3 regions of the Nocardia sp. CDC160 genome follow, and region 3 is predicted to be linked to each of the others. Evidence: riboswitches for the same ligand, from Rfam matches in the RefSeq annotation. Region 3 holds a riboswitch; each other region holds the start of a gene.
What was found. Region 3 has a riboswitch for magnesium ahead of VMT40_RS16860 (hypothetical protein). Riboswitches for the same ligand answer to the same signal wherever they lie in the genome.
Positions count from the first base shown of each region.

Region 1: linked by a shared signal. The riboswitch ahead of VMT40_RS13095 (NRAMP family divalent metal transporter) and the one ahead of VMT40_RS16860 (hypothetical protein) in region 3 are both predicted to bind magnesium.
Region 2: linked by a shared signal. The riboswitch ahead of VMT40_RS24045 (MgtC/SapB family protein) and the one ahead of VMT40_RS16860 (hypothetical protein) in region 3 are both predicted to bind magnesium.

Region 1 covers NZ_JAYKYT010000002.1:1,193,084-1,203,814, reverse strand. Annotated here, with positions in the region: gene VMT40_RS13115 (HD domain-containing protein) at 1-10, shown strand, start outside; gene VMT40_RS13110 (LysR family transcriptional regulator) at 206-1,114, shown strand; gene VMT40_RS13105 (hypothetical protein) at 1,336-1,611, shown strand; gene VMT40_RS13100 (hypothetical protein) at 1,732-3,357, shown strand; gene VMT40_RS13095 (NRAMP family divalent metal transporter) at 3,360-5,114, opposite strand; M-box (ykoK) riboswitch at 5,461-5,640, opposite strand; gene VMT40_RS13090 (hypothetical protein) at 5,873-6,583, shown strand; gene VMT40_RS13085 (hypothetical protein) at 7,156-7,674, opposite strand; gene VMT40_RS13080 (CGNR zinc finger domain-containing protein) at 7,763-8,302, shown strand; gene VMT40_RS13075 (winged helix-turn-helix transcriptional regulator) at 8,336-8,962, opposite strand; gene VMT40_RS13070 (alpha/beta fold hydrolase) at 9,021-9,926, shown strand; gene VMT40_RS13065 (YciI family protein) at 9,961-10,248, opposite strand; gene VMT40_RS13060 (TetR/AcrR family transcriptional regulator) at 10,262-10,731, opposite strand, start outside.
Region 2 covers NZ_JAYKYT010000004.1:544,646-555,376, forward strand. Annotated here, with positions in the region: gene VMT40_RS24020 (Na+/H+ antiporter) at 1-1,107, opposite strand, end outside; gene VMT40_RS24025 (NUDIX hydrolase) at 1,566-2,102, shown strand; gene VMT40_RS24030 (hypothetical protein) at 2,176-3,171, opposite strand; gene VMT40_RS24035 (ArsR/SmtB family transcription factor) at 3,416-3,757, opposite strand; gene VMT40_RS24040 (MFS transporter) at 3,844-5,067, shown strand; M-box (ykoK) riboswitch at 5,176-5,347, shown strand; gene VMT40_RS24045 (MgtC/SapB family protein) at 5,553-6,266, shown strand; gene VMT40_RS24050 (ABC transporter permease) at 6,263-8,002, shown strand; gene VMT40_RS24055 (ABC transporter ATP-binding protein) at 8,017-9,336, shown strand; gene VMT40_RS24060 (SDR family NAD(P)-dependent oxidoreductase) at 9,344-10,108, opposite strand; gene VMT40_RS24065 (RDD family protein) at 10,325-10,731, shown strand, end outside.
Region 3 covers NZ_JAYKYT010000003.1:470,763-481,493, forward strand. Annotated here, with positions in the region: gene VMT40_RS16815 (AMP-binding protein) at 1-978, shown strand, start outside; gene VMT40_RS16820 (AMP-binding protein) at 990-2,675, shown strand; gene VMT40_RS16825 (hypothetical protein) at 2,717-2,908, shown strand; gene VMT40_RS16830 (AraC family transcriptional regulator ligand-binding domain-containing protein) at 2,988-3,908, shown strand; gene VMT40_RS16835 (AraC family transcriptional regulator ligand-binding domain-containing protein) at 3,976-5,022, shown strand; gene VMT40_RS16840 (AraC family transcriptional regulator) at 5,019-6,014, shown strand; gene VMT40_RS16845 (hypothetical protein) at 6,277-6,468, shown strand; gene VMT40_RS16850 (DUF3558 domain-containing protein) at 6,522-7,034, opposite strand; gene VMT40_RS16855 (DUF3558 domain-containing protein) at 7,034-7,540, opposite strand; M-box (ykoK) riboswitch at 7,646-7,817, shown strand; gene VMT40_RS16860 (hypothetical protein) at 8,133-8,969, shown strand; gene VMT40_RS16865 (ABC transporter permease) at 8,966-10,720, shown strand.

The DNA.
Region 1 (10,731 bases), on a different contig from region 3:
CGACCACTGATCTGCTGAATCCCACGACCTTCGCCGTTATCCGGGCGTAGCGCGGACAACCGTCGTCATCCTGGTCCGCGCGGGGACGCCCCGTCATCCCGGCGTGCCTTTAGGTCGGGATCCACTACGGTCGCGACGAATCCCTGCCTGACGCGCCGGACTGACCGGCGCGGGACCGCTCATCACTGCGGCATAGACTCGCTCTATGCCGTTGTCGCCGAGGGTCCCGGATCTAGCCGCGCTGGATCTGCTGCTGTCCGTCATCGAACTCGGGAGTCTGGGGCGGGCTGCGAAGGCGCACGGGATCAGTCAGCCGTCGGCCAGTTCGCGGATTCGGTATCTCGAGCAGCTGGTGGGGGTGCCGGTATTGGAGCGGACCACCCTCGGGTCGCGGCCCACGGCGGCGGGTGCGTTGATCGCCGAGTGGGCGCGGGATGTGGTGGACGCGGCCGCGCGGCTGGACGTCGGGATCGACAGCCTGCGCGCGCAGCGGGATTCGCGGCTGCGGGTGGCGGCCAGCCAGACCGTCGCGGAATATCTGTTCCCCAAGTGGCTACTCGGCCTGCGGGCCCGCATGCCGGAGACCTCCATCTCCCTGGAATCGGGCAATTCGGCGGAGGTCGCCAAGGCGGTGCTCGACGGGCGGGCCGGTATCGGATTCGTGGAGAGCCCGCGGCTGCCCGGCGGCCTGGAAAGCCATGTGGTGGGCCGGGATCGACTGGTCGTGGTGGTGGCCCCCGGACACCTCTGGGCCAAGCGGGGTGAGGTCTCGGCGGCCGAACTCGCGCGCACGCCGCTCATCTATCGCGAGCCCGGCTCCGGTACCCGCAACTCCTTCGAACGGGCCATGAGCAGCGACATTCCGGGCTGGGAGCCGAATGTCGCGTTGGAGCTGTCCTCCACCACGGCCATCAAGACCGCGGTCGCCGAGGATGTCGCCCCGGCGGTGCTCAGTTCACTGGCGGTGGCCACCGAACTGGCCGAGGGGGTGCTGGTCTCGCCCACGGTGACCGGACTGGACCTGGAGCGGCAGCTGCGGGCGATCTGGCCGACCGGGCAGAAGCCGACCGGTCCGGCGCGCGACCTGTTCGCCATTGCGCGCCGCCCGCTGTGAGACCTGCTGAGCTGAGCCCAATCTGAGAGTTTTGTCCGAACTGTTGACAGAGTGACTCCCATCACCATAATCTTCCGGCGCGGGCACACCGTATTTCTCGAATGGCCAGTCCTGCCAGCACATTTCTATCTTCGATACAATGGCTTCGCTGAATTCGCAGCGCGAAGACACAAGTGCGCCAACGCCTCCCGCGAGCGTTATCAAAGGGTTATGGTCACGGCATGGTGCGAACCGCCGCCGCAGCCGCAGAACCGGATGAACCTGACATTCCGGCTACTGCCTCGCGGCCAAAGCTAGAGGTTGTTCAAGAATCGCCTGACCCCGAAGCGCCACAGCCCCATTCCTTCGGCGCACACGTCCTGAGCGCGGCCGATATCGAGCGACTCCCGTCCTCGGCCCGGCACCGCATCGCAGCCTTCATCCACCTGCAGGTGGCAACCCTGGAGGAGTGGCCCGAACCGGTCCTGCCACCCATTCCCGACCTCGACGATCTCTGACGGGATCGGCCCCGACTCCCCGTCCGGCCAGGCGAATTGTGCGTCCGGCCAGACGATTCGGCCGGATCCTGGGATTTTGCCGGATGGTTCCGGCGGCCCGGCCTGGCATGGTCAGCGACCATGAACACCTTTCGGCCCCGTACCCGTTCCGCGACGCTCCTGGCCGCGCTCCTGACTCTCGGCGCGCACACCGCCGGACTCGCTGCGGCGGAACCGGATTCGAGCACGTGGTACGTCCGTGCGGGGGCACTCGCGGGCGGAACCGGTAGCGCCGAAGCGCCTTTCGACTCCCTCGCCCGGGTCGAATCGGTTTCCCGCGACGGCGACACCATCATCGTGCAATCGTCCATGGCGACCCTGGACGGTGGGATCGCGCTCAAGCCCGGGCAGAAACTGCTGGGCGACGGCCCCGCGGTCGTCGGCGCGACCGATACCGTTGCGCTGCCGCGGATCGCGAACACCACCGGAAACCACGACGGCGATGCCGTGCGGCTGGCCGCGGGGGCCGAGGTGCGCAATCTGGTCATCACCGGTGCACGGCGCGGCGGCATCTACGGCTCCGACGCCGCGGACGTGGTGATCAGCGGCAATGACGTCACCGGGACGAATCAGCAGTGCGCGGACGGCTTCATGATCGGCCCCTTCGGCCTGCCGCCCACCCTGCCGCTGGGCGCGTCGATTCCGGCCCTGCCCGACTTCATCACCCTCAACAATGGCTGGGCGGCCATCATGACCGACTTCCATGGCGCGGCGGGTGCGGTGCGCATCGAGGGTAATTCGGTGCACGACACCGCCTGCGGCGACGGCATCGACATCCGCGCGCTCGGCACCAGCCGGGTCGATGCCGACGTGATCGGAAACTCGCTGCGCGCAATCAATCTCGGCCTGGCCAAGCTGTCGGTGCTGACGATCGGCGTGCAGGCCGGTGACACCGCGCGGCTGACCGGTCGCCTGAATGCCAACTCCGAGACCGACATTGCCACGCCCGCCACCGCATTGCTCAATGTGATGGCCGACAGCGAAGGCGTCTTCATCAACCCCTTCGGGCAGGCGCATCTGGATATCTCGGTGGACGCCAACCAATTCCACAATGGCTACGGCAATTTCTCCGCCAATGGCCTGGAGTACGTGACCACCAGCGGCGCACCCGAGAGCCGGGTGCGGGTGACCAACAGCGTCTTCGACAATGTCACCGGCGATCTCATCGAGAACTACAACCTGAGCAGCGGCGGGGCGCACCAGTCGCTGAGCCTGGACAATGTCTACGCCCACCACTCCACCTTCCCGGGGGCCGTGCTCAACTCCGTGGTCCCGGCGAACCTCGGAACCTGTGTGGTGACAACGAATTTCGGCCGTGCCGCCCACACCGACCTGACCATCGCGAACTCGGATCTCGGTGACTGCAGCGCCGATGGCATCGGGCTGATCGCGTATACCCCGGCCGGATCCGAGCCGAGCACGGCCGCACTGACCTTCGACATCCGCGACACGGTCGTGGGCGCGTCCGCGGCGAACGGCATCAACATCAGGAATATCGGTGACACCGCGACGCTGCGCGGTTCGATAGCGCGGACCGCCGTCGCGGCGGCCCGGGAATCGCTGATCCGCACCAGCGACAGCGACGGTCCGATCGCAGACGCGAGGTTGGCGCTGAACGGCATCACGCTCGATGGCGCCGCGATGAACTGCGACGCCATCGAGCGTGATGGACGAGTCGACCTGGCGGGTATCCCGGTCGGCTGTTGAGCTCAGCCGCCGATGGACTGAAAGACCTTCACGCCCACCAGGATCACGGCGATGAGCAGGTAGCCGCGCAGGGCGAACATGCCGACCGTCCGCGCCGTGGAGAACTGCGGCCGCTCCAGGGTGTCGAGCGCGGGCGTGCGCCAGGTGTCGCGGTCGGCCTCGAGGATGGCCTTGCGCTCGGCCCGGGTCAGCGGGGTGGACTCCAGCTCCTCCACCTGGTCCGGGTCGAGGTTGCCGAGCTCCTTCGCGGTGCGCTCGGCATTGCGACGGCGGCCGCGCTGCCAGGCGATCAGCATGCCGACACCGCCGAGCACGCCGACGAGAGCGCCGACACCGAAACCGATTTCGATGGTGGTGGTCGACAGGCCCGGGAAGAAGACCGCGGCGGTCAGCGCCAGGGACAGCAGCACCAGCGACCAGACGATGATTCCGGCGACGATGTTCTGGCGCACCGTGTTGACCCACGGACCCAGCACCGCCTTGTCGTTGCAGAGCAGGACCAGGAAGACGGTGGCGGAGGGCAGCAGCACGCCCGCCAGCGCCTGGACGCCCTGGGTCAGCAGACCCAGCACGTGGTCGGGGCTGAACGACACGGCGGCGGCGAGGGCGAGCAGGGCGGCGTAGCCGATGTAGAAGACCGGTGCTTCAGTGATCTTCCAGTGCAGCGAGTGCCGCTTGCCGAGGGTGTCGCCGAGGGCGTAGGTGGTGGCCAGGCCGACCGCGTTCGCGCCGATCAGCGAAGCGTCCAGCAGCAGGATGGCGAACAGCGCGCCGACGGTGGTGCCCATGTGATCGTGCAGCGACTGCGCCACCGCCCCGGCGTCGGTGAAGTTCCCGGCCGCCTCGGTGCCCGCGAGCCCGAAGGCCGCCGCCGCCATGATGGCGATCGCGCCGATCATCACCACCACGATGCCGACCCACAGATCGATGCGCTCGAACTTGATCCAGCGCGGGGTGATGCGCTTGTCGACGATGTTGGACTGCTGGAAGAACAGCTGCCAGGGCGCGACGGTGGTACCGACGATGGACACGATCAGCAGCAGCAGCGTGGAGTTCAGGCCGCCCGGGAAGGACGGAAGGAAGCCGTGGCCGATCGCGGAGACCTGCGGGTGCACCAGGAATGCCAGCGGGAACATGACGATGTTCAGCGCGATCAGCCCGAACAGGAACCGCTCCCAGCGCCGGAACGATCCGCCCGCCACCATGGCGAACAGCGCCACCGCGGCCAGCGGCACCGAGATCGCCTTGGGCAGACCGAAGTAGTTGAGCGCCATGGAGACACCGATGAACTCGGTGACGATGGTCAGCGCGTTCACGATGAACAGATCGCCCACGCTGAACGCGCCCCAGAACTTGCCGAAACGATCGAAGATCAAGCGCGCGTGGCCGACTCCCGCGACCGCGCCCAGGCGCACCACCATCTCCTGGTTCACATACAGCACCGGGATGAGCAGCACCAGCGTCCAGACCAGCGCCATGCCGTAGTTCTGCCCGGCCTGCGCGTAGGTGGCCACGCCACCCGCGTCATTGTCGCCGACCATGACGATGAGGCCGGGGCCGAGGATGGCCAGCAGCATGCGGAATCGCTGCCAGCGGGTGCGGCCCTCGAGGGTGTCGTGCTGGCCGATGGAGCCGAGCGCGCCGACGATGTCGCCGACGTGCGCGCTGTCCATGACGGCGCCGGTGGGCTTGGTGTCGGAGACGGGTGCGGCGACGGTGGAGGTGCGGCGGCCGGAGCTGTTCGCGAAAAAGGCCATGGCCTTCCCTCGCTTTCGATCATCAGGTGTTTCGACATGCGGAGAACACCCGGCCGCCAAGCGATTTCGGGCACCGAGCGGTCTGCCCGAGGCACACGTCGGCCCACCTCAGCGGCGTCGCGGGGACGTCGGGGAGGCGATCGGTGTGGGAACGGGTCAGCCGGTGACCGGAATGCGGCAAGCCGGGGACGTCAGGGTTGTGAAATCCGTACTCGGATACGGACTATCGCCGGAACTCATGGTCGTCCCTCACCTCCTTGCCGCCGGGACGCACGTGGGCGTCGCTGGATCGTGGTGTCGCATCGCGCACGGCGAGAGGAATCCGGACCACGCTCGACGGCGTAGTCCCGCACCCCTCTCGTCAGAGCTTCGGCACTGTACGACGTATCCGGGGGCTCGCGGCCCGGGGAAGCCACTTCGGATCACCCCTTAATCCGGGGTGATCTGTCCTAACCCTGGGCGTCTCTCGACGTCGTCGGATCAGTGGCCTGTGTTCGTACAGGAGCCTCGCCTAGCGAGGTGCTGACTGGCCAATGTTGAGCCTCGACAGCGGCGTTGTCAAATCCAGCCCGGTCGGTTCCCAACGGGTGAACGGCGGATTAACTTGCGGCGCAATCGACTCGGAATGTGTGTGACGAGTCACTTTGGGACTTTCGTCCATTGTCGGATTCTCGAGAACCGACTTAAAGTTTGCTTGTCAATAACTGAACCTGCGATAAGTCCAGATTCCGCAGGCCTACTCAATCGAGGTAAATCAAGTGCGCAAGAGGGGATTCGCTGCGGTTACCGCTTTGGTGGCCGCCGTCACAGCAATTACCGCAGGAACGGTTAATGCCCAGCCTGAAGCCGGTGACGTGGGTGCCATCCACTACACCGCATCGGCGACCGATCGCTCGGCGACCATTTCCACCGATATCGGTTCCATGGCCGTGGACAACGGTGTTTTCCAGATCAAGGCACCCGATGGCACAGTGGTTGCTGGAACCGAATTGAACTTCCGCGTGGACGATTTCGTCTTCCCTATCCTGGCCGATGTTCGGGACCGGACCGTCACGCTCACACCGCAATTCGATCTGCAGCACGCGGTATACCAGCCGGTCGCACTGCCCTTCGAGGACACCGCGCCCTGGAAGACCCCGTACGACCGTGAGCAGGCGGCCTGGAACCGCATGAAGGACACCATCGCCATGGGCGCCACCATCGGCACCCTCGTCGGTGGCATCGGCGGCGCGGCGGTCGGCTGTGCGCTGGGCGGCATCGCCGTCGGCTCCGGTGTCTCGCTGGCCACCGGCATTATCGGCGGCCTGTTCTTCTTCCTGCCCGGCGCGGTCGTCGGCTGCCTCGCCGGTGCCGCGGCCATGGGCGCGCTCGGCGCGGTCGGCGGGATGATCCTGGTCACCGCACCGGTGGCGATCGCCGCGGCGGTCCAGTACTTCACCACGGTCAACTCCCCTTTCCAGGGGCATTGATCCGACCTGCCGTTTTGCTACATTAGTGGGCCGCTGACCTGCCCATTTCGGTCGACGTGATTCCTGTGCGACACGCGGGGTTCGGTCGCCGTTTCAGGTGTGGCATGGCTATCTGCGCTCGTTGTGTCGGCAGGGAGCGTATCGAGACCCGGCGAGTTCGCCCGGGGGACACGACCCCGTTCGGATCGGTGATTCGGACGGGGTCTTCGTCGTTGGGGCGGAGTGGCAGGAGGTAGTGCGGAATTGTCCTTCATGCCAGCCGGTCTCGGGCAGTCAATCCTCCCGCCTGACGGTGTTGACCAGTCCGGTCGTCGCCACAACCTCGCCGCGGGCACTCCACCGTCTCCGCTGCTCGCCGAGCTCACCGCCACGGAAGTGCTGCAAGCGACTGAACTTGCCGCTACCCAGCCCGCTCAACGAACATGATGTCCGCCGAAACCATCAGTGTCACAGTCTATCCCGCCGTTGTTGTTTCCTCGATTTCTACCGGAACCCCCTGCTGAGGAAGGTGACTGGCCGGCCCGAACAGCCTTGTACACGGCTTCTTACAGCACGGCCGCAAATTGAGGCACTCACCGATCGTGCTGGCGATGAGCGGCCATTTCCTGGACCAGTTCGAAGGATGTGGCGTTGCGGGCGAGGTAGCCCTGCCAGTGGAAGCTGGTGTCGGTGATGTTCGAGAAGATCCACCGGACCGATGTACCGAGTTGGGTACTGCCTTCGAGGACGATGCCGGTGTCGACAGAGCTTGCTTGCAGGGTGACGTGCAGGCCGGAGTGTGGGTCGAGCCAGACCGCGTTCCAGCTGTCAGTGGTTGGGACGTAGCAGCGGATCGTGGTGCCGGGGTAGCGATTCGGCGCGGTGGGGCAGTCAAGGACGTCCTGGATCGCCAGTCCGCCCAGCGTCCAGCCGAAGTCCCAGCGCCCGGAATAGGTCGTCCAGCTGCCGTCGGCGGCCCGGAGGCGATTGGTCACTCGCCAAGAGCCGACAAACTGCCCGAACACGGCGAGCTTCTCGACGTAATCGGGGTGAGGGCCTTGGGCGTGCAGGGCGTGGGCCAAAGTGTCGGCGGATTGGGAAGTCGTGTCCACAACAACTCCATATCAGTTACTAAAACTATTTAAGTACTGAGAATGCTAAGGTCGGTGCCGCTGGTCGTCAATGGCGAGGAGGTGGATGGTGAGCGATCTGGATCTGGTCGTGGATCTGGTCAACACCGTCTATGCGCTGGCCGATCCGCCCGATCGATTGACGACGGTCAACCATTTCCGGGTCATCCTGCGCGGCGCAGGTCAGTCGAGCCTGGCCGAGGAGCTCGCCGACGGCGATCTGGATCGACTGCGGGAGCTGCGGGAGCAGTTGCGGCCCGCGTTCGGCTGCGATACCGACTCCGAGGCAACGGATCTGGTGAATGGACTGCTGCGTGAACACGCCGTGGTCCCGCAGTTGTCGCGGGACCCCGCTGGCGTCATCCGGCTGGACGCGGGTGGCGTGTCGCACGGGCTCGCAGCGTTGGCGGGCAGGCTGGTCGCGGCCCTCGCCGAACACCTTGTGCAGCATGGTATTCGGCGGCTCGGGGTGTGTGCCGCGACCCCGTGCGTGTGCGTGTTCGTCGACCGCACCCGTCCGGGCACCCGCAAGTACTGCTGTGACACCTGCAACGACCGCGTGGCGGCGGCCGCGCACTATCGCCGCCGGAAAGCCAATCGCCGAGATTGATTGCCGCTCGGACCCTCCGGTGAAGAGGCTCGCTCAGGCGGCGAAAACCGCGCGAATGAGAGCCTCGTCGCCGTCGATCTCGACAGCCCCGAGCGCGCGAGCGTCACTGAGGGTGAGAGCACCGGCGGCAAGCCCGAGGATGTAGGCGGGGTCGGCGCGGACGGTGGCGTCGAGGTCGCGGCCGTCGTGGGGGGCGATCTCGAATCCGGATGCCGTGATACGGAGTTGGAACGGCGAGCCACCGATGTCGAGGCCGACCGTCGCCGTGGGCCGGTCTTCGACCCGGGTGGTGAGCAGGGCAGGCACGGCGAGGGCGAGCCATTCAGGGCGGAAGGCATCGGCGCCGGGGCCGGGGATCATCAGCGGGGTGGACCAGCGGATCAGGCTCTCGATCGGCTCACGCAACTGCGCACCCCAGGGGGTGAGCGCGTATTCGACGACGCTGCCCTCACCGGCCAGTCGCCGCTCGATCACGCCGGAGGATTCCAGGTCACGTAGCCGGTCGGCGAGGAGATTGGTGGCGATGCCGGGCAGGCCGTCGAGCAGGTCCCGGTAGCGGGCCGGCGCGAGGAGCAACTGGCGGACGATGAGCAGGTTCCACCGATCGCCCACGACTTCGAGGGACCGGGCGAGCCCGCAGTACTGGCCGTAGCTACGCATCAATTCCTTCAATTGCTTGAGAATCTCAAGTTGGCTTGAGAAGATCAATCATACCGTGATGTCGAGCGTAGGGGGTTCAACCATGGCCGAGACCACCAGCACCACACGACCGGACTGGGTCGACGACACTCTGTTTCCGTTCGAGAGCCGTTTCGTCGAAATCGACGGGCACACCGTGCATTACGTCGACGAGGGATCGGGTCCGACACTGCTGTTCCTGCACGGCAATCCGACCTGGTCGTTCCTGTGGCGCGATGTGATCAGCGCGCTGCGTGGCGAGTTCCGCTGTGTCGCAGTCGATTACCCGGGCTTCGGGCTGTCGACACCGAAGCGTGGTTACCGTTTCCTGCCCGAGGAGCACGCGCAGGTGGTGGCCGGGTTCGTCGATGCCCTCGGCCTGGACCAGGTCACGTTGGTCGGCCAGGACTGGGGTGGTCTGATCGGCCTAGCGGTCGCACAGCGGCGGCCGGGGCTCTTCGAGCGGCTGGTGCTGGCCAATACGTGGGCGTGGCCGGTCAACGGAGTCCTGCACTTCGAAGCGTTCTCACGCGCCCTCGGTAATCCGGTGAGCCGGCTGGCGGTGCGGCAGCTCAACCTGCTGGTCAACGCGTTCATCCCCACCGGCCACCGTCGGCGCAAGCCGACCGAGGCCGAAATGGCTCACTACCGCCAGGCGCTGGACACTCCCGCACGGCGTCAGGCCAGTGCGGTGCTGCCCCATGCGGTACTCGCCAGCCGAGACTTCTTCGCCGAGATCGAAACTCGCCTGCCCGAGGTCGCGCAGTTGCCGACGTTGATCGTGTGGGGTGACGCCGATATCGCCTTCCGCCCCCAGGAGCGCCAGCGATTGGAAGCGACCTTCACCAACCACACGACCGTGATCGTCGAAGGCGCCGGCACCTACGTCGAATCCGACGCGCCCGAGGAGTTCGTCGTCGCAATCCACAACTGGGCCAAGGCATAGGACTCCCCAGCCGGAGGTGTCCGGAGCAGGTTGGTCAGTCGAGCAGGAATTTCAGGCGATCGTCGGCTTGTCCGGCCGCGATCTCGATGATCTCGGCCGTCACGACGTCGGCCGCGACGAACGGGTCCTGTGCGACACGCCGCTCGAGGTCTTCCGGGGAGGTGTTGTGGGTCAGGACCGCGCCGCCGACACCGGGTTTGATGCTGCCGACCAGCAGGAACACCTCGTCGTCGAAGCCTTGCTGGATCCACTGCTGATGGGCGGCCATGTGCTGGGCCGCGTCGGACTTGCGGGTGGAGAACTTCAACAGAACGACGAACATGGTTGTCTCGCTTCTATTTTCGTGAGTCGTCGAGGTGGGTGTCGAGCCAGTCGTGCAGGCGCTGCACCTCCCGGCAAAGGAACTGCTCGTCATGGAAGGCGTTGGCCAGGGTGGCTACACCCTGGCTGGCGGCCAGCACATGCATGGCCAGCTCGTCGGCGTCATCGCGATGCCCGAGCTGGGTGAACTGCTCGGCGAGCCATTCCCGGAACAGGGTGAACAGCCCGCTGGCGGCGTCGAGGGCGGTGTGGTGGAGTTTGGCCAGCTCGCTGGTCAACGTGCCGACCGGGCACCCGTAGTGCTGGATATCGGCGCGATTGACCAGCAGGATGTCGATGAACCTGCGAATGCGACCGGCTGGGTCGGGTGTCTGCGATTCCCACTGGGCCAGCATGGCGCGGGTCTCGGTGAGGCGGGTGGCGATAACCGCGTCGAGCAGGTCGTCTTTGGCTTTGAAGTGGTGATAGAAGTTGCCGCGCGACA
Region 2 (10,731 bases), on a different contig from region 3:
GGGGGTATCGGCGGGCAGCAGCAGGGCCGCGGCCAGGGTCACCACACCGCGCATGCCCGCCCACGCCACCACAGCCGGACCGGTCCAGTGCGGCTTGGGTTTGCCCTGTCGCCTGCCCTCGACCTGCCAGGCCAGGTAGGTCGCGGGGTACACCCAGATCGGGCGCACCACGATCACGGTCACCAACACGGCCACACAGGTCGCCAGCAGCGTCGAATGCGGGAGTCCGCTGTGCCAGGCGGCCTCGACCAGATGACGCACCTGCAGGCCGATGAGCAGGAAAACCGCGCTCTCGAGCAGGAACTGGATGGTGCGCCAGTTGGTGTGCTCGGCGATGCGCGAGGCCGCGCTCTGCCATTGCGGCGCACCGTGACCCAGGATGAGACCGCAGGTGACCACGGCGATGACACCGGAGGCGTGCACGGCTTCGGCGGGCAGATACGCGATCCAGGGGGCCAGCAGCGAGACGCTGGTGTCGAGCACAGGATCGGTGATGCGGCGGCGCAGGAACGCCAGCATCATCGCCGCGATGACACCGATGAGGGCACCGCCCCCGGCCGCGCCGAGGAAATCCGCGCCCGCCTCCCACAGGGTGATGCTGCCCGCCATGGCCGCCACCGCGGTGCGCAGGGTGACCAGTGCGGTGGCGTCGTTGAACAGCGATTCGCCCTCGAGCAGGGTCACGATTCGGCGCGGCATCCCGACTCGCCGCGCGACGGCGGTGGCCGCGACCGCATCGGGCGGGGCCACGATCGCGCCGATGGCGACCGCCGCCGAGAACGGCACCGGCAGCAGCCAATACACCACACCGCCCACCGCGAACGCGGTGAACAGCACCAACCCCACCGACAGCAGGGTGATCGAGACCTTCTTGGGACGGAAATCGATGAGCGAGGTGCGGATCGCGGTGGTGTAGAGCAGCGGCGGCAGCAGACCCAGCAACACCAGCTCGGGCTCGATGTCGAACTCGGGCACGAACGGCAGATACGAGGCGATCACCCCGGCCACGGTGAGCACGAACGGCTCGCCCAACCCCAGCCGACGCGCACCGGCGGCCAGCGCCACCGCCCCCGACACCAGCACAACCAGACCGAACGCCCACTCCACAGCAACATCGTGCCAGCCGCGACCCCCGATCCCGGCACCGGCTCGCCACGGGCGAACAACCCCGCCCTCACCGCACGACCTCCGGCCCTACACGGCCGCGATACGTGCCCCTATTCGGCGTGCCCGGTCCGCGACCGCGTAATCGCGAACACCCCGATCCGAGCAATGAGCGCCAACACCCACAACCCGACCCCCACCAACTTCAAATCCACCCCGACACCGCTATAGGTCCCCGCCAATATGGCGACCACCCCCGCCCCGAACAGCACGCCCGTAGCGGCATTACACACGGTCCTCGTAACATGCAGGCCCACAGGCAAACCCGCAGTTCGCTCGATGCTGATGGTGAAACTCCCTGCCCGACTACTGAACTCGACCCAGCGCACCTTATCGCGTCCCCCCACCCAACGCCGACTCAGCAGCTTCGCCCACCCCACAACCCACCCACCCCACCCCTCATGATCAGCAAGATCACCCCCTCGCCCCTTGCGATCCTTACCGCGAACCCACAAGGAGGGCCCATGGGCTCACGGCGTGACTACTACCGAGACCCGAACGCCCCGAAGGCGAACAGCTTGGTCCCTGGCGGTTCCGCGTTGGTGATAGGCGCGGACGGCAAGATTCTCATGCAGCGCCGCAGTGACTCCGGTAATTGGAGCTTTCCCGGCGGTGTCATGGACATCGGAGAGACGTTGGAGCAGTGCGTCATTCGGGAGACCAAGGAAGAGACGGGTCTGGACATCGAAATCACCGGGCTGCTCGGCATCTACACCGATCCCGAGCACGTCATCGCGTACCAGGACGGGGAGATCCGCCAAGAGTTCAACATCACCTACTACGGCCGTGTCGTCGGCGGCCGAATCGAAGTCAGCAACGAATCAACCTCGGTCCGGTTCCTCAGCTTGGATGAGCTCGCGGACTTGCCGGTGCACGACACGGTCCGGCTTCGTCTCCAGCACCATGCCGAGCGCCGGACAGGTCCGTATCTCGGGTAGGCGACGGGTGGGTCAGTCGACGTACGGTGTCGACGCCTATCGCGGGATGTATCGCGGCTGAGGGTCTTGCGCCTCAGTTACGCAGGGCCCGAACGGTGTTCGCGAGCATGACGTGGGTGAGGGAGTGCCCGACGAACAAGCACAGCTCGAGCAGCTGCGCTTCGGTGTAGTGCTCGCGCAGCGCGATCCAGGTGTCGTCGCTGAGGAAGTATTCGGTGTCGAGTTCACCCACCGCACGCGTCAGCACCGCCTGCCGTGAGCCGGTGCCGAGCTCGCCACGCAGGGCCGCGGCCAATTCGTCGCGGTCGATGCTGCAAATCCGGCCGAGCGCGCGGTCGAAAACGCGCAAGGCCCACGCCAACATCGGATGGGTGGCGATCTCGACGGTATCGCCGGGCAGCCACATCGCGGCGGTGCCCGGCAGCCGGTCGGGTGTGCGGCGAATACGTGGCACGGGCGACCAGGTGTCGTCGGGCGAGCCCATCAGTGGGCGCATGAGGGGTTCGCCGGGCGCACCGGCACTTTCCAACATCATGCCGAGCAATTGGTAATGACCTGTCACGAACGCGATCTCGGTCAACTGCTTGTCCGAGAACCCGAATTCGCGCAGTGCCCGCACGCTCTCGCGGCTCATGGCCCGATCCCGGTGCAGTTCGTCGTACGCGGTCAGCAAGGCGGCCTGTCGCGGGTCCCAGAACTCCGCCGTCGGCCCAATCTTGATCGCCTCATTGAGTTGCGCGGCCCAGCGCGGCCGGTGACCGCTCGCCAAGCCCCGCACGTACGCCCAGGCCCCGTGCGCAGACCAATGATAGAAATGCCCGCAGTTCCAATTCGCCCGCAGCACAGCCAGTTCCAGATCGCGATGGCGCAAGGACACCAGCGCCCACTGCCCGAACTCCAGCGGACCCTCGAGCGCGAACAACGTGGAGATCAGCCGGGGATGCACCGCCAGCGCGTATCGAACTTGGATGGCTCCGGGCACAAGTCGCAGCAGCTTCCCCCGCGGCTCGATCCTGGTCACCCGCGGGCGCGGCCACCCCAGCGCAACCTGTTCTGTCTCAGGCACCATGGCGGTGACGGTAGCTTCGCGCTGCGTGCAGGGTAAGGATCATTCGAGACGCGATATCGACACTATCGGCCTGCCCGTGCCCGCCTCGCGGCGATGCCGCTGGGTGGACCGTAGGTCCCATACCCGACATCGACGATCTGGTGCGACTTCGGCTCTGGCACACGGTGACACCGCGTGCGGCCTCACCTCGGCTGGATGACCGTGGTCGAGCACGAGTGTCGGACGGTAAGTGACTTCTCCCCCGTTAGCCGCGCACAATTGCGGTGGGGCCGTGGGTGATTGCCATGGCGAGCAGGCCGGGGAAGCGGGCTTCGAGGTCTTCGGTGCGGAGGCGGTTGAGGCGGCGGGTGCCTTCGTCGCGTTGGGCGATGATTCCGGCTTCGCGGAGGGTTTTGAAGTGGCCGCTCTGGGTGGATTTGCTGACCGGGAGGTCGAAGGTCGAGCAGGCCAGTTCCTCGCCCCCGGCGGCGGCCAGGCGGGTGACGATGGTGAGGCGGACGGGGTCGGCGAGGGCGGCCAGGACGGTGGTGAACCGCAGGTCGGCGCGGGCGGGGTGCACCAGTTCGGTGGCGGTTCGGCTTGCCATGGGGGCAATGATAATCCACATGTTCACAAAATCCGAACATCCTGTTATGTTCGGAATCGTCGAACATAACGAGGTTGGGAGGAACCGTGGCGATCGAGCAATCCCCTGCCGCCGACACCGGAGTACCGGTGGCACAGCAGGATTCACCGGTCGGGAGCCGACTGAGATTCTGGGGTGCGGCCTACGCGCTGCTGATCCTGTTCACCGGCACCAATCTCGCGACGCCGCTGTATCACGGCTATGCGCAGCGTTTCGGGTTCTCCCCGCTGATGCTGACCCTGGTCTTCGCCGCGTATGTCGGCGCGTTGATTCCGTCGCTGCTGGTGGCGGGTCCGGCCTCGGATGCGTTGGGCCGCCGCACGATTCTGCTGCCCGCGCTGGCGGTGGCGGCATTGGGCACGCTGGCCTTCGCGCTGGCCACCGGTCTGGTGTGGTTGTTCGCGGCGCGGATCCTACAGGGGGTGGCGATGGGCGCGGCCTCGGGAGCGCTGACCGCCGCGATCAGCGAGGTGGAACCGCGCGGTGATCGACGCCGGGCCGCGCTGGTGTCGGCCATGGCGACGGCGGGCGGCATGGGCGTGGGCCCGATGCTGGGTGCTGTTGTGGCGCAATATTTTCCGCAGCCTTATGTGACCCCGTTCGTCGTGCATCTGGTGCTGCTGATCCCCGCGGGGGTGTTCCTGGCCATGCTGCCCTCGGTGCGCACCGGCGGTCGGTGGCGGCCGCGACGGCCCAGCATTCCCTCCGGCATGGGCCGCACCTTCGCCGCGGCCGGGTCGGCGGCGTTTCTGGGTTTCGCGGTGGTCGGAGTGTTCCTGACCCTGGTCCCCACCTACGCCGCGACCCTGTCGGGCAGTTCGAATCTGGTGGTCGGCAGTGCCGCCGCAGCCGTCCTCCCGGTGGCCTGGTCGGTGGCCCAACTGATCGGGTACGGGAAATCCGAACGGGCCCTGGAACATACGGGCCTCCCACTACTGGCCGCGGGACTGGCCTTGCTCGCATTGGCAGGCGCGGTCTCCTCGCTGACACTGCTGCTGGCGGCCACGCTCCTGGCCGGAGCCGGTCACGGCCTGGCGTTCCTATCGGGCCTGACCGCCGTCAACGCCGCCGCCCCCGCCGACCGCCACGCCGATGTCCTCTCGACCTACTACGTCATGGGCTACTGCGGCACCGGCGGCCCGGTCATCGGCGTCGGCCTGCTCGCCGGAACCACCGGCACCTTGCACGCGGTGCAACTGTTCGCCGCCGCCGTCGCGGTGGCGTGCCTGCTCCGCCTCGCCCTGCGACCGACCCTGGTCCGGTCGAGCTAGCCCCAGCCTGCATCTCCGCCAGCAATCTGTCCGCGGTGTCCTGGCAGCGGCGACCACGCTCACATCAGGTTGCCTTCTCGCCAATCGGGGTGTTAACTCGTCGGCGCAAGGTGCCGTCGTTAGCCGAGGCTCCTTCACGGATATAGGCCGGCGATCCCGAACGTCGAGAGACGCCCCGGATCAGGACAGGTTGCCCCGAGTTAAGGGGCCGCCCCGACCGGCTCCCGCCCTGGCGGGTTCACGCCGTGGAGTGCTGAAGGTCTTACGAGGGGTGGTGCCCGTTTCCAGCGAATTCGCGCTGGTCCCACCCTGTTGGCACGCGTGTGTTGTGCGTCGAGGAGGTGGTGGTCGTGCCCGATGGTCCGGATCGTGTTCCGTTAGCCAATCGTTCACTAGGCGACACCTCCGCAATCTGCCGTTCGCTACCGGCATCCCTGTAGCGTCCGAGGTCGGAGTGCGCCGTCATCCCCTTTTCGGAGATCGCAATGACCACGTGGGAAATGCTGCTGCGACTCGGCACCGGTGTCGGGCTGGGTGCGGTGATCGGGTTCGAGCGCCAGTGGCGCGCCCGCATGGCCGGGCTGCGCACCAACGCGCTCGTCGCCGCCGGTGCGACCCTGTTCGTGCTGCTGTCCGCGCACGGCTTCCATGGCAGTGACGCCGACCCGACTCGCGTTGCGGCACAGATCGTTTCCGGTATCGGCTTCTTGGGCGCGGGTGTGATCCTGCGCGACGGGTTCAATATTCGCGGCCTCAATACCGCCGCGACGCTGTGGTGCTCGGCGGCGGTGGGTTCACTCGCCGGTGCGGGCATGTATTCGACCGCGGCGGCGGGCACGGTGGCGGTGGTCGTGGTGAACACCGCGCTGCGCACGGTGGCGCGGTCGGTGGATCGCCCGCTCAGCGACGGCCCCGAGGCCCACGAGGCGCTCTACGCGTTCACCGCCGACACCGATGACGCGCACGAGGCGCATGTGCGGGCGCTGCTGGTGCAGTCGTTGACGCGCACCGATTTCCGGTTGAACTCGATCTCGAGTCATGACACCACCGCGGGCCGGGTGCAGGTGCGCGCGGAGTTGACCGGTGACCGGCGCGACGACCGGCAGATGGAGGCCGCGGTGAGCCGGTTGAGCCTCGAGCCGTCGGTGACCAGTGTCGGCTGGCGCACGGTGGCCCCGCCGGTGGAGACCGAGCAGTGAACGCGACGCTGCGGTCCTATCCCTCGCGCGGGGTGTTGGATCGGCCGCGCTCGCGGTGGGCCGATATCGCGGTGTTCGCGGGCGCGGCGGTGCTGATCTGGATCGTGGTGAAGGTGTCGGCGGGCATGCATGTGCCCTTCGACGAGAACACCGCGCCCACAACGATTTCCACCGATCCGAGCGAGCTGCCCTACTATGCGGCGCGCTCGCTGCTGCGCATGTTCGCCGCGTTGGGGCTCTCGATCGTGTTCACCTTCGTCTACGCGACCGCGGCCGCGCGGCTGCCGCGCGCGGAGAAGGTGTTGTTGCCCGCGCTCGATATTCTGCAGTCGGTGCCGGTGCTGGGTTTCTTGTCGGTGACCGTGGCCGGATTCATTGCCCTGTTCCCGGGTTCGTCATTGGGTTTGGAGTGCGCGTCGATTTTCGCGATCTTCACCTCGCAGGCCTGGAACATGGCCTTCGCGTTCCATCATTCGCTGGTGTCGCAGCCGCGTGAGCTCGATGAGGCCTCCCGCAATCTGCGGTTGTCGCGCTGGCAGCGGTTCTGGCGGGTGGATGTGCCCTCGGGGATGTTTCCGCTGGTGTGGAACGGGATGATGAGTTTCGGTGGCGGCTGGTTCTTCCTGACCGCGTCGGAGGCGATCAGCGTCAACAATCGCTCGTTCGCGCTGCCGGGCATCGGCTCGTATGTGGCCAGCGCCAACGCGCAGTCCCAGACCGGACGGATGGTGCTGGCGATCGTCGTCATGATCGTCATGGTGGTCGGGCTCAATGTGCTGTTCTGGCGGCCGCTGACGGTGTGGGCCGAGCGATTCCGGGTCGAGGACACCGAATCCGCCGACGCTCCGCGCAGCCTGATGCTGGATCTGTTGCGCCGCAGCCATATTCCCGGACTGCTCGGGCGGATCTTCGGGCCGTTGGTGTATCCGGTGGACCGGTTCATGCGCATTTTCGGGCTGGCCGAGTATCCGCTGTATGTCCCCGCCACGCGGCGGCGCGCCGCCGATATCGTGTTCACGGTCGTGGTGGGTGGGGCGCTGGTCGCCGGTGTGTTCGCCATGGCCCGCTACATCGCCACGACCGCCGGATTCGGGGAGGTCGGCCATGCCGCGTGGCTGGGGCTGCTGACCCTGCTGCGCGTGATCGTGCTGCTGATCTTCGCGACGATCGTCTGGGTGCCGATCGGGGTGTGGATCGGGTTGAACCCCAAGGTGTCTCGCCTGGCACAGCCGATCGTGCAGGTGTTGGCGAGCTTTCCCGCCAACTTCTTGTTCCCGCTGGTGACCGGCGTGCTGGTGGCCACGGGCGCGAGCCTGCAGTGGGCGTCGATCCTGCTGATGGCGTTGGGCGCGCAGTGGTACATCCTGTTCAATGTGATCGCCGGAGCCTCGGCGGTGCCCAATGATCTGCGCGAGGCGGCGGCGAATCTGCGGCTGCCGCGAAACCTGTGGTGGCGCAAGCTGATTCTGCCCGCGATCTTCCCCAGTTTCGTCACCGGCGCGATCACCGCGGCGGGCGGGGCGTGGAATGCCTCGATCGTCGCCGAGATCGTCTCCTCCGGTGACACCACCTTGACCGCGACGGGTCTGGGCGCCTACATCGCCGAGGCCACCCGCGTCGGTGACGGCCCGCAGATCCTCATCGGAGTGCTGGTCATGAGCACGTTCGTGGTGGGCATCAACCGGCTGTTCTGGCGGCGACTCTACGCCCTGGCCCAGCGCCGCTACTCGCTGTAACCAAGGAGGCCACCATGACCAATACCGTTGCCGCCGGCGAGGTCCTCATCGACCTCGAGCACATCGACATGTCGTTCACCGGCGCGTCCGGGGAGCCGCTGAATGTGCTCGACGGGGTGAATCTGCAACTGCGCGAGGGCGAGATCGTGGCGTTGCTGGGCCGGTCGGGCTCGGGCAAGTCCACGCTGTTGCGGCTGATCGCGGGCCTGCTCGCACCCACCAAGGGCGAGGTGCGCTATCGGAATGAGCCGTTGCGCGGCTCCAATCCCGGTGCGGCGCTGGTGTTTCAGTCCTTCGCGCTGATGCCGTGGCTGAGCGTGCAGGACAATGTGGAGTTGGGTTTGGCCGCGCGCGGCATCAGCCCCGCCCGGCGCCGCCAGCGTGCCCTCGACGCGATCGACCGCATCGGTCTCGACGGTTTCGAGACCGCCTATCCCAAGGAGCTGTCGGGCGGGATGCGCCAGCGCGTCGGGTTCGCGCGCGCCCTGGTGCTGGAGCCGGACCTGTTGCTGATGGACGAGCCGTTCTCGGCGCTGGATGTGCTGACCGCGGAGAACCTGCGCACCGAACTGGTGAATCTGTGGTCGGCCAAGGACTTTCCCACCAAATGCATCTGCATCGTCACCCACAACATCGAGGAGGCGGTGCAGTTGGCCGACCGGGTGGTGGTGTTGGGGTCCAATCCCGGGCGCATCATCGCCGAGATCACCGTCGATCAGCCGCGTCCGCGCAATCGCCGCGCGCCGGGTTTCGTCGCGCTGGTCGATCAGATCTACGGGTTGTTGACCGGGCGTGACACCGATATCGCGGTGGCTCCGGCCGATACCTCGACCCCGTTCGCGGTGCCGCTGCCCGATGCCTCGGTCGGCGGGATCGCGGGTCTGCTCGAACTGGTCTACGGCAATAGCGGGCGCGCGGATCTGCCGGTGGTCGCCGATGAACTCAATTTCGAGCTCGACGATCTGATGCCTTTGGTCGATGCCGCCGCGCTGCTGGGTTTTCTGCTGGTGGAATCCGGTGACGTGATCTTGACCAATGTCGGGGCGAACTTCACCAATGCCGATATTCAGGCCAGTAAGGCGATTTTCGCCGCGCAGGCCCGCCGCCGCGCTCCCCTGGTTCGCACGATCTGTTCGGCGTTGGTGGGCAGCAGCGACGAGACCGTGCGCGCGGATTTCATTCTGGATTTGTTGAAGCGCGGGTTCTCCGATGAGGATGCGCGGAGGCAGTTGGAGTTGGCCATCGACTGGGGCCGCTATGCCGAGTTGTATGACTACGACACCGATTCGGGCCGGATCACCGCCGACCCGGCCGCCGACCTGCGCGCCTCCTGAGCGGTGCTCAGGCCATGGCGATCGGTAGGACGGTGGTCAAACCGCCGTCGATGATCAGGTCCTGTCCGGTCACGTAGGAGGCGTCGTCGGAGGCCAGGAACGCGACGGCGGCGGCGACCTCGTCGCTGGAGCCGATGCGCCCGGCCGCCACCATCGACGCCGCGGCCGCCTGTGCCTCGGGCGAGGTCTCGGCCCGATAGGCGGGAGTGTCGATGTAGCCGGGGCTGACCGAGTTCACGCGAATTCCCCTGGGCGCCAACTCCGCGGTGAGCGCGCGGGTCAGATTGTGCACCGCGGCCTTGGTCGCCGAGTACAGGGCGGTGCCGGGCGCTCCTCGATACAGCGCGAACGAGGCGTTGATGACGATCGCTCCCCCGTCGACCAGCAGCGGCAGGGTGTGTTGCACGGTGAAGAACACGGACTTGAAGTTGATCGCCACCACCCGGTCGAACTCGTCGGTGGTGACGGCCCAAATCGGTTGGAAGGCACCGATTCCGGCGTTGGCGAACACCACATCGAGACGACCGAATCGTTCGCCGATCGTGCGCGTGAGCGCCGCGAGGTCCTCGGCGTCGGTGGCATCCCCGGCGATCGCGACCGCGCGCTCCCCCAGGTTTTCCGCCGCCGTGTCCAAGCGGGTCTTGTCGCGCCCGGTGATGATCACCTGTGCGCCCTCGGCGATGAGCCGGTGAGCGGTGGCCAGGCCCATGCCGCTGCTGCCACCGGTGATGAGTGCGATCTTGTTCTGGAATCGGAATCCGTTGTGCGTCATGGCTTTCACCCTGCCGGTACGCATCGCGGGTAAACAGTGCGCGGTTATCGTGGGTGTGTCACCACCACCTTCCACCTCACTGGCGCGTGACCTGCGTCATTCTCGGGTGACCTGCAAGTTCAGGGTCGGTGCCAGGGGATTCCCTGATGCGCCCGGGCGGCCGCGCCGCGCACGATGGTGAGAGAGCTTTTCGTGTGGTCGAGGCAAGGAGAAATCATGACCACGGGTGGATACGGGTACGAGCCCTACACAGGACAGCCGTACGCGGGTCCGATCGTCGGGGTTACTCCGGCGGGCCTGGGCACTCGCGCGGTGGCGCGGTTCATCGACTGGATCATCGCCGGAATCGTTGGCGGCATCGTGTTCTGGGCGCTCGACCACGCGTCGGGCCTGCCCGGCTGGGCCTCCATCATCCCCGGGGCGGGCTTCGGATTCCTGTACTTCGTGGCCTTCGAGGTGCTCACCGGTGCGACGCCGGGTAAGAAGCTGCTGGGCCTGCACGTCAACGGTTCCGGTGGCGCGCCCCGGCCGAGTCTGGCCGAGTCGGCCAAGCGCAACGCCTACATGCTGCTCAACCTGATCCCGTGGGTCGGTGGCCTGCTGTGGTTCTGCGCGGCCATCGC
Region 3 (10,731 bases):
CTCTGCGGCTACACCGAGCAGGATCGCATCTGCATTCCGGTGCCCTTCTACCACTGCTTCGGCATGGTGATGGGCAATCTGGCCGCCACCAGCCACGGGGCCGCCATGATCATTCCGGCCCCGGCCTTCGACCCGCGCGCCACGCTGGAAGCCGTTGCCGCGGAACGCTGTACCTCGCTGTACGGGGTGCCGACCATGTTCATCGCCGAACTGGCCGACCCGGAATTCGACACCTACGACCTGTCCTCGCTGCGCACCGGCATCATGGCGGGATCGCCGTGTCCGACCGAGATCATGAAGCAGGTCATCGAGCGCATGGGCATGCGCGAGGTGAGCATCTGCTACGGCATGACCGAGACCAGCCCGGTCTCCACCCAGACCCGCCGCGACGATTCGCTCGTCCAGCGCACCGCCACGGTCGGGCGGGCCGGACCGCACATCGAGATCAAGATCGTGGACCCGGTGACCGGGGTGACCGTGCCGCGCGGCCGGGCCGGTGAGCTGTGCACCCGCGGCTACTCGGTCATGCTCGGCTACTGGGGCGAACCGGAGAAGACCGCCGAGGCCATCGATGCCGGGCGCTGGATGCACACCGGCGATCTGGCCACCATGGACGCCGACGGATATGTCGCCATCACCGGCCGGATCAAGGACATGGTGATCCGCGGCGGCGAGAACATCTATCCGCGCGAGATCGAGGAATTCCTCTACACCCACCCGGACATTCTCGACGCGCAGGTGATCGGCGTGCCCGATGCCAAGTACGGCGAGGAGCTGATGGCCTGGATTCGAATGCGACCGGGCGCAACCCCTTTGACCGCCGAGAGCCTGCGTGAATACTGCACCGGGCAGCTCGCGCATTTCAAGATTCCCCGATACGTGCACCTCGTGGACGAGTTCCCGATGACGGTGACCGGCAAGATCCGCAAGGTCGAGATGCGTGAGATCAGCGCTCGGCTGCTGGAGGAGACCAAGTGAACAATACGGAGATGTACCGGGCGGCGCGCGACGGCCTGCTGGCCAGGGCCACCGACTACGACGCGGCGCTGCGTGAATTCGAATGGCCCCGACTATCCGGCCAATTCAACTGGGCCACCGACTGGTTCGACGTCATCGCCCGCGACAACGACCGCCCCGCCCTGTGGATCGTCGAGGAGGACGGCTCCGAGGTCAAGATCGGCTTCGCCGAGATGGCCGCCCGCTCCGACCGCGTGGCCACCTGGCTGGCCGGGCTGGGCGTCGGCAAGGGCGATCGGGTCATGCTCATGCTGGGCAATCAGGTCGAGCTGTGGGAGGCCATGCTGGCGGTGGCCAAGCTGGGCGCGGTCATCATGCCGACCACCGGCGCGCTCGGCCCGGCCGACCTGAGCGACCGGATCGAGCGCGGCGGAGCACGTTTCGTCATCGCCAATCACGCCGACACCACCAAGTTCGACGAGGTGCCCGGCGACTACACGCGCATCGTGGTGGGCGCGCCGGTGGCGGGCTGGCACGACTACGCGGACGCCGCGGCGGTCGAATCCGCGGGTCCGTTCCGGGCCGTCACCGAGGTGACCGAGCCGCTGCTGGTCTACTTCACCTCCGGCACCACCAGCAAGCCGAAGATGGTGCAGCACTCCCAGATCAGTTATCCGGTCGGTCATTTGAGCACCATGTACTGGATCGGTGTTCGCCCCGGCGACGTACACCTGGCCATCAGCGCCCCCGGCTGGGCCAAGCACGCCTGGAGTTGCTTCTTCGCGCCGTGGCTGGCCGAGGCGACCGTATTCGTCTACAACTACGCGCGATTCGACGCCGCGGCACTCATGCATCAACTGCGCCGCGCCGAGGTGAACACGTTCTGCGCGCCACCCACGGTGTGGCGCATGCTGATTCAGGCCGACCTCGGCGAGCGACCGGCCGGTCTGCGTGAAATCCTCGGCGCGGGTGAGCCATTGAATCCCGACGTCATCGCCCAGGTCGAGAAGGCCTGGGGCCTGACCATCCGCGACGGCTTCGGCCAGACCGAGACCACCCTCCAGGTCGGAAATACCCCCGGCCAGCCGCTCAAGCCCGGATCGATGGGGCGGCCCGCACCCGGCGTGCCGGTGGTGCTGGTGGATCCGATCTCCGGAAAGCCCGCCGAAGAGGGCGAGATCTGCTTGGATCTGACTGCGGCACCGGTGAATCTGATGACGGGTTACCTCGGCGATCCCGAGCGCAATGCCTCCGTAATGGAAGGCGGCTATTACCACACCGGTGACGTGGCCACGCGCGATTCGGACGGCTATATCACCTATATCGGGCGCACCGATGACGTGTTCAAATCCTCCGACTACAAGGTCTCCCCCTTCGAGTTGGAGAGCGTGCTCATCGAGCATCCGGCGGTGGTGGAGGCCGCGGTCGTCCCGCAGCCCGACGACACGCGCCTCGCGGTGCCCAAGGCGTACGTCGCGCTGGCGGCAGGATGGGAACCGAACCACGAAACCGCCCGCGCCATCCTGGAATACGCACGCGATCACCTGGCTCCCTATCTCCGTGTACGCCGCTTGGAATTCACCGATTTACCGAAAACGATCTCCGGCAAGATCCGCCGCGTCGACCTGCGCCGCCGGGAGGAGCAGGCCCACGCGGCGGGCGAGACCATCACCACCGAGTACCGCTACGAGGACGTTCTGAACGACAGCACCCGTTGAATCCGCACTGCCCCATGCCACTACGACAGATCGGAGTTCCAGTGCCCCACACCGTGGAAACCGCCACCGCCTACGTCATCGCCGCCCTGGAGGCCAAGGGCACCGCAACCCGCGAGGACTTCGACGTGCCGGGGATCGTGACCACCACCCACGGGCTCACGCAGACATGGGATTTCCGAGCCGTCGACACCCGGCGATTCTGGGGGATTGCGGCAACCTTCCTGAGGGCCTGATAATCCGCCCCCGAGCGGGGTCGCTCACAGTTCGGCGAATTCCCGGTTTCCGGCCGGGAATTCCCCGCACCATGGGGTGATGCACACCTCCGACACGGTCTCGCTGCCCCGGTTCGTCCTGCGCCACGCGGCGGGGACCGGGATCGATCCGCATCGGCTGGCGCACGCAGCCGGGCTGCCCGACTGGGTGGCCGCCGAGGGCAGTGCGCGGGTGGACAGCGGAATCTATCCCCGCCTCTGGGAACTGCTCGCCCACGAAACCGGCGATCCGGACACGACGTTCCGGGTGCTGGGCGAATATCGGCTCGGCGAGTTCGGGCTGTTCGACTATCTGATCTCCACCGCCGACACCCTGCACGAGGGGTTGACGGTGATCAACCCCTATATCGGCGCGGTGAGCACCAACTTCCGGTTCGAGGCCGGGGTGCGGACCGAGACCGAATCCACCTTCGACCTGCACATGATCAATGCCGAGGGCCTGGGCCGGGACCTGAGCGTGCAATCCGGTCTGGGCCTGGTGGTTTCGCGCGTCCGCCAGATGACCGGTCGCGCGGTCGACCCGGTCCGCATGACCTTCCAGCAGCGGGCCCCGCGCAGCCACGACGCCTTCCGCGAGTTCTTCGGCACCACCGACCTGGAGTTCGAGGCGGACCGCAATAGCGTCACCTACCGTGTGACCGATCTCGAGCTGCCGCACATCACCGCCGACCCCATGCTCGCGGCCGTCCTGCGCAGGCACGCCGCCACCCTGCCCCCGCCGCCCCCGCGCGCCACCGAATGGCCCGACCGCGTGGCCGACGCCCTGGCGCAGGTGCTCACCGAATCCGACCCGCTGCTCGACGAGGTCGCCCGGCGACTGTTCACCAGCCCGCGGACCCTGCAGCGTCGCCTCCACGAGTCGGGTACGACGTGGCGGCTGGAGGTCGACCGCGCCCGCAAACGCCACGTGGAGCTCCTCGACTCCGACCGGGCGGCAATCCGAGAGGACACAGTCCTATGACCCGCCCGGCGGATCGCCAACCCTGGGGCACCGTGGGGACACGGCGGCGCACGCCGGAGGGACAGCGATGAACGGTTCGGACAGCCCATTACTGGCCCGCTTCGTGCTGACCCGGGCACGATCGGCGGGCCTGGACCCGGTGGAATTGGCCCGGGCGGCCGGAATCGGGACGGCCGCGCTGGACGGCCCGCCGGGAAGTGTTCCGGGACAGTGCTATCTGAGGTTGTGGGAGCTCCTCGAGCGACGGATAGAACTGCCGCACGTCGGTCTACTAGCGGCCGATCGGTATGGAATGGGGGAATTGGGGATGATGGACTATCTGGTGTCCACGGCGGCGACCGTGGGTGAGGCATTCCGGGCCGCGGCGGAATTCGGCTCCCGGCTGACCTCCACCCGACGGCTGGAGGTGGTGGCCGACACCGAGCATCACTTGACCGTGGCGGCCGGTACCGCCGCCGAGGGCCGCGGTGCGGAACTCGCCGCGCAGGCGAGTTTCGCCTTCCTGACCGCCCGCGTCCGCCTGGCCGCCCGGGCGCGAATCACTCCGTTAGCGGTCACCTTTCGGCAAGCCGCGCCCCGCGACCACACCGCGTTCACCGCCTTCTTCGGCACCCCGGCAATCGAGTTCGGCGCCGACGCCGACACTCTCACCCTGCGTCGCACCGATCGGGAACGCGCACAGCACAGCTCGGATCCCCGTCTCGCGGCCGTCCTGCGGCGTGGCGCGACGGTGGCCAGCCTGTCCACCCCGCCCGCCCGTGCCTGGGTGGATCTGCTTGCGGCGGAGCTCGATTCGCTGCCACCCGATCCCGGTGCGCCGAAACGAATCTCGGCCGACACGATGTGCACCGGGCTGGCGTCGGCCACGCCTTCACCGGAAACAGCCTCGCCGCAGGCGATGTCATCGGAGTCGCAGGCGATGTCATCGGTGTCACGGAGGCTGTCATCGGAGTCGCGGGGGCTGTCATTGGACACGGTGTCACTGGAGACGGTCGCCTGGCGATTGGGCACCAGCGCACGGACATTGCAGCGACGCCTCGCCGCGGCCGGGACGACCTGGAGCCGGGAGCTGGCCGACGCCCGCATCCGCGCGGCGGGTGACGGGGACTCGTGACTCCTCGATCCGATTGCCACGACAGCATTCTCATGGCCCGATTCCCGCTCGAGCGGGCGGCGCGGGCCGGATTGGATCCCGACCGGATCGCGCGGCTGGCGGGCGTCCCCGCCTGGCGCGAGGGCGGTGAGAGCACCCGGGTGTCGTCGCGCTACTGCCTGCGGGCCTGGGAACTGCTGGAGCGGGAGACCGGGGATCCGGATGTCGCACTGCGCGTCTCGGACGACAGCACCACCGGGGAGTTCGGGCTGCTCGAGTACCTGTTCCTGTCGGCGTCGACGCTGGGCGCGGCGCTGGACACCTGTGTCCGCCACAGCGGCAGTCTCACAACGAGTTACAGTTTTCGCATCGCCGAGCGCACCGAGAACGAGGTCAGCTACGAGGTTCTCTCCGCCGTGGACGACTGCCGTGGCCGGGAGTTGTTGGTACAGGCCACCTTCGCGTTGATCGTGAGTCGAGGCCGCGCCGCCACCCGCAGCCCCGTGGTGCCGGTACGGGTGGGCTTCCGGCAGGCCGCACCGGCCGCGCTCGACGCGTTCACCGAGCTGTTCGGCACCCGCGCAATCCATTTCGGGTGCGCCGCGGACACCCTGACCCTGCGCACCACCGAGTTGGCGCAGCCGATGAAGCAGGCCGATCCCGAATTGACGGCCGTCCTGCTGTCCTACGCGGCCACCCTGCCCGCCACGCCCGAGTTCGGGTCGACCTGGCTGGATCAGCTCGGCGAGGTCCTCGACACCGCCCTGGAGGACGGCGCGGCCACCCTCGAGGTGGTAGCGCGTCGGCTGCTGACCTCACCAAGATCATTGCAACGCCGCCTGGCCGACGCCGGAACCACCTGGCGGCGCGAGGTGGACCGCGCGCGTCGGCGCAGACTGCAACGGGCCGAACACCTTCCACGCGCCCAACAGGCGGAATTCCTGGGATACGCCGATCCGGCGAGCCTGCGACGGGCCGTCAATCGGTGGCGGGACCGCTCGGATTCGTCGTAGACCGACCCCGCCCGCAGGCCGAAATCGCACCTACCGTACGGTATTCCGGCAACCACACAGCTAGGTTGGCGTGCCTTGGACCGGTTTGGCGTCTTCGGAACTCCCCTGCGGGCGTAGCCGGAAACGAGACTGGTCGGATACGCCACGACGCGCCGGCCGCGAGGTTCGTCACGGCGTTGGGGTGTGTGGTCGCGGCCGACGTTGTCCTCGGCCACGCATCCGTGCACCATCCCTGGACCGGTTAATCGATTGGAGCTTCCTCGTGGCCCACACCGCTGAAACCGCCACCGCCTACGTCGTCACCGCCGTGGAGGCCAAGGGCACCGCCACCCGGCACGACTTCGACATCCCCGCCATCGTGAGCGCCACCCACAGCCTCACCGACAGCTGGGATTTCCACAGCGTGGATCGAAACATGTTCTGGAACATCGTCGCGACATTCCTCGAGCACTGAGCCGGGCTTCTCAGGGGCACCGAGCCGGGCTCTCAATGGGGCACTGAGCCGATTCAGATGCCGTCGACCGACAGGGTCGCGGTCATCAGCGTCATGGCCGCCGCGCACGGATCGGGTTGCGCGGCATGGTCGCGGTTCTGCACCCACCAGGTGACGGTGCCGGTATCGGCCACCGTCACCGCGCAGCTGCCCGGATCCTTCGGGTCGCGCCAGTACATGCCGCCGAAGTGCTTCACGACCAAACGCTCGATCTGGTAACCGAATTGGTCGGCGATCTGCACTTCGCGCGACAGGGTGTCGGTGCGCAGCCAGGCGTAGGTGAGATCGACGGTACCGCCACCGGCCGCGGTGGCGGTCCAGTTGCAGACCGTCGGTGCGCTCTGCCGCTTCATGCCGGTGACGGCGAGGGCGGCGGCCAGCTTCTGATCCTCGAGGGGACCGCAGCCCGCCAGGAAGTTCGGATCGGCGGAGGTCGGCGCGTCCGACGGTCGCGCGGCGTGCGAACAGCCCGCCAGCGTCACGACCATCAAGGCGGACAGGGCGATTCGGGCGGGTAGTCGTGCCATCAGCCCTGCCCCGCCTGCTTCAGGGTGGCGGCCGCGAGCTGCTCGACGCCCTTGCAGCCGACCGCGGTGTGCCGCACGGTCCAGTCGATGAAATCGGTGTCGCCGAACGCCACCGCCACCTCACAGCTCGCCGCGTCCTGCCACTCGATGCCGGGCTGCCCGGCGACCTGGACGGTGGCGGGCTTGCCGACGGTCACCTGGCTCCGGCGCTCGTCCAGCGAGCTGCCCCGGAACCAGTGGAACACCACGGCGTAGTCGGTGCCGCCGGACGCCTGCCACGCGCAACTCACCGGATTCACCGACACCCGTTGCGGATCGCTCAGCCCGGTCTGCTGGGCGATATCGGCCTCGGAGACGCCGCCGCAGAGCCCGATCGTATTGGGGGACGGCAGGACTGCCTTCGGAGCGACGGTCGTGCTCGGCGCCGCCTGTGGGGTCGATGAGCCGCAGCCCGCGACCATCGCTCCGATCAGGGCGGCCCCCGCCGCCGCGCCTACCGCTCTCATCACGCCGACCAGCGTAGGCGACGCGGGGAAACTCTGCCGTGAGCGCGCACCCGTTCGCACGCAATAGCCTTTTTTGACTTTCCATCCGGTCTTCTCTAGTTTGGAATCGCACCTCGATAGGCGAGGCTCCTGTACGAACACAGGCCACTGATCTGACGACGTCGAGAGACGCCCAAGGTTAGGACAGATTTCCCCGGATTAAGGGGTAATCCAAAGTGGCTTCCCGCCCAGCGGAATACGTCGCACAGTGCCGAAGCTCTGACGAGAGGGGTGTCCGTCCCTCCAGGTTTTCGACCTGATCGACTTTCCCCCGTGTGCGCTGTCGTATCGCGTTCCACGAGTTCGAGGAGGTCTGGGCAGCCAGATGACGCCCTCCGCTACACAGCACACCGACGCCGCGTCGGCTCGACGCGCATAATTCGCCGATATTCGACACCGCCACCGCGGTGCCGTCGTATTCGCGCGCCAATTTTCGGATCAATTCAGACGATCCGCAATTCATGACCGACCGTCCGCATCAATAGTGCGCGACGGAATTCGACGCTGCCCGCAATACCCGGCGGGCGGCGAGAGTTGAGGGGACACAATCCCAATGAGAATTCGCATGCTCGCCTGGCTCGGCGCACTGACCAGCGCGGCCCTGCTCACCACCCACGCGAATGCCGAGGCCGAACCGCCGCGCCACACCGGCGACGCCGGGTCACTACGGGTGAATCACGACCACCTGGCGATCGTCGATCCACACGGCACCGTCGTCGGCGCACTGGCCAGCGCCGCACTACACACCACGCGGGCCACCGCCCACGCCGAACCCGCGGCCATCGAGGCTACGGCCTCGATCGTCGACCGCACGGTGCGTCTGCACACCGACGCGGGCGCACTGCGGGTGGATCACGACCGCCTGCAGATCCTCGATCCCGCGGGCACCGTCGTGGGCTCGCTGCCCTTGGCGCTGGCCAAGCAGGGCACCATGTACCCGATCGACGCCCGAATCGACGGCAACACAGCCGTTCTCGTGCCGCGCGAAGACCAGGCCCGGCCGCTCACCGACGCGGAGCGGGCCGAGGGCGAGCAGGCCGCCACCGCGCCCATGCGAACCTTCGACCCGCGTCCCGTCAGCGACTCCGACAGTCCCGAGGACCGGTTCAACAACGCGATGGGCCATGTCAACACCGAGCTCGGCGCGGCCGTCGCGGTGGGCACGCTGCTCGGCGCGATCGTCGGCGGACCGCTGGGATGCGTGTTCGCGGGCGCGCTCACCACCGTCGCGGCGGGGCCGGTGGGCGCGGTCGTCGGCTGTCTGGCGGGGGCGGTCGTCGGCGCGGGCATGGGCGTCGTGGTGTTCAACGTGCTCGTCGGCGTGCCCGCCCTGATCGGATCCGCCATCCACTTCTTCAATGTGGTGAACGCGCCGGGGGCAACGGCATGACACTCGAAATCGCAATCCCCAACAGCCCCAAGACGACTCCCGATGCGCGCCGGGCTCGCACCGGACTCCGCCCGGTCGACTACCTGCTGCTGACGGCTGGCGTGGTGTTGACGGTGGTGGTGGTCAAGCTCTTTCGCGACGTCTCCGTGCCGTGGGTGCCGGGCGACAGCCCCGACACCGTGTCCACCGATCCGTCGAATCTGCCCTACTACGCGGCCCGCACCACGCTGCGCATGTTCGTCGGGCTGGGTGCGTCGGTCCTGTTCACGCTCGTGGTCGGCCAGTGGGCCGCGCACTCGCGGCGGGCGGAGAAGGTGCTCATCCCGATGCTGGACATTCTGCAGTCGGTGCCGGTGCTGGCGCTGGTATCGATCACGGTGAGCGCCTTCATCGCCCTGTTCCCCGGTTCCTACCTGGGCGCGGAGGCGGCGTGCGTGTTCGCCATCTTCACCGCGCAGGCCTGGAACATGACCTTCGCCTACTACCAGGCGCTGCGAAACATGCCGCGCGAGCTCGACGAATCGGCCCGCATGATGCGGTTGACCCGCTGGCAGCGGCTGACCCAGCTCGAGATTCCGGCCGCCATGGTCCCCATGATCTGGAACGGCATGATGAGCTTCGGCGGCGCGTGGTTCATGCTGGCGTCCTCGGAGATCATCAGCGTCTCCGGCAATGATCAGGCGCTGCCGGGCATGGGCAGTTTCATCGCCGCCGCCACCTCCGAGGCCGCGGTGGGCAAGCTGTTGCTCGGCGCGGCCGTCATGGTCCTCACCATTGTGCTGGTGAACGTGCTGTTCTGGCGGCCGTTCACGGCGTGGTCGGAGCGGTTCCGGGTGGAGAACGCCGAGGCGGCGCTGGCACCGCGCAGCCTGGTGCTGGATCTCTTGCGGCGCACCACGATTCCCGGTCGGGTCACGGCCCGGCTGCGACCGGTCGGCGAACTCGTCGACCGCGGCATGCGGATCTTCGGGCGCGCCACCCGCTCGCCCTACGAGCGGCGCGGCAGCCGCGCCGGGGACGCGGTGTTCTTCGCCGCGCTGTTCGCGGCCATCGGGTGGGGCGCGTGGACGCTGGCCCGCTACTTCGAAAGGACCGTGGGTTTCGCCGAATTCGGGCCCGCCTCGCTGATGGGCCTGGCCAGTCTGAGCCGCGTGGTGGTGCTGCTGGTGGTGTCGACCGTGGTGTGGGTGCCGGTCGGGGTGTGGATCGGGATGAATCCGCGCATCTGCCGGTTCGCGCAACCGGTGGTGCAGGTACTGGCCAGCTTCCCGGCCCAGTTCCTCTACATCTTCGTGGTGGCGGGGCTGACGTACACGGGCATCTCGCTGAATATCGGCGGCACCGTGCTCATGGCACTGGGTGCGCAGTGGTACGTGCTGTTCAACGTGATCGCGGCGGCCGGGCAGATCCCGACCGATCTGCGCGAGGCCATGGACGATCTGCGGGTGCACGGGTGGGAGCGGTGGAAGTCGTTGATCCTGCCCGCGATCGCGCCCGGGTACGTGGTCGGCGCGATCACCGCGTTCGGCGGGGCGTGGAATGCCACCCTCGTCGGCGAGGTCGTCGACTCCGGCAGTACGCATCTCGAGGCGTTCGGGCTCGGCGCGTACATCACCAATGCGACCGTCAACGACCAATTCGCCAAGGTGCTGCTCGGCACCCTCGTCATGAGCGTGGTCACGGTCGCCATCAACCGGCTGGTCTGGCGTCGCCTGCAGCGCAAGGCCGAGACCCGCTTCGCTTTGATCTAGAGAGGAGAACC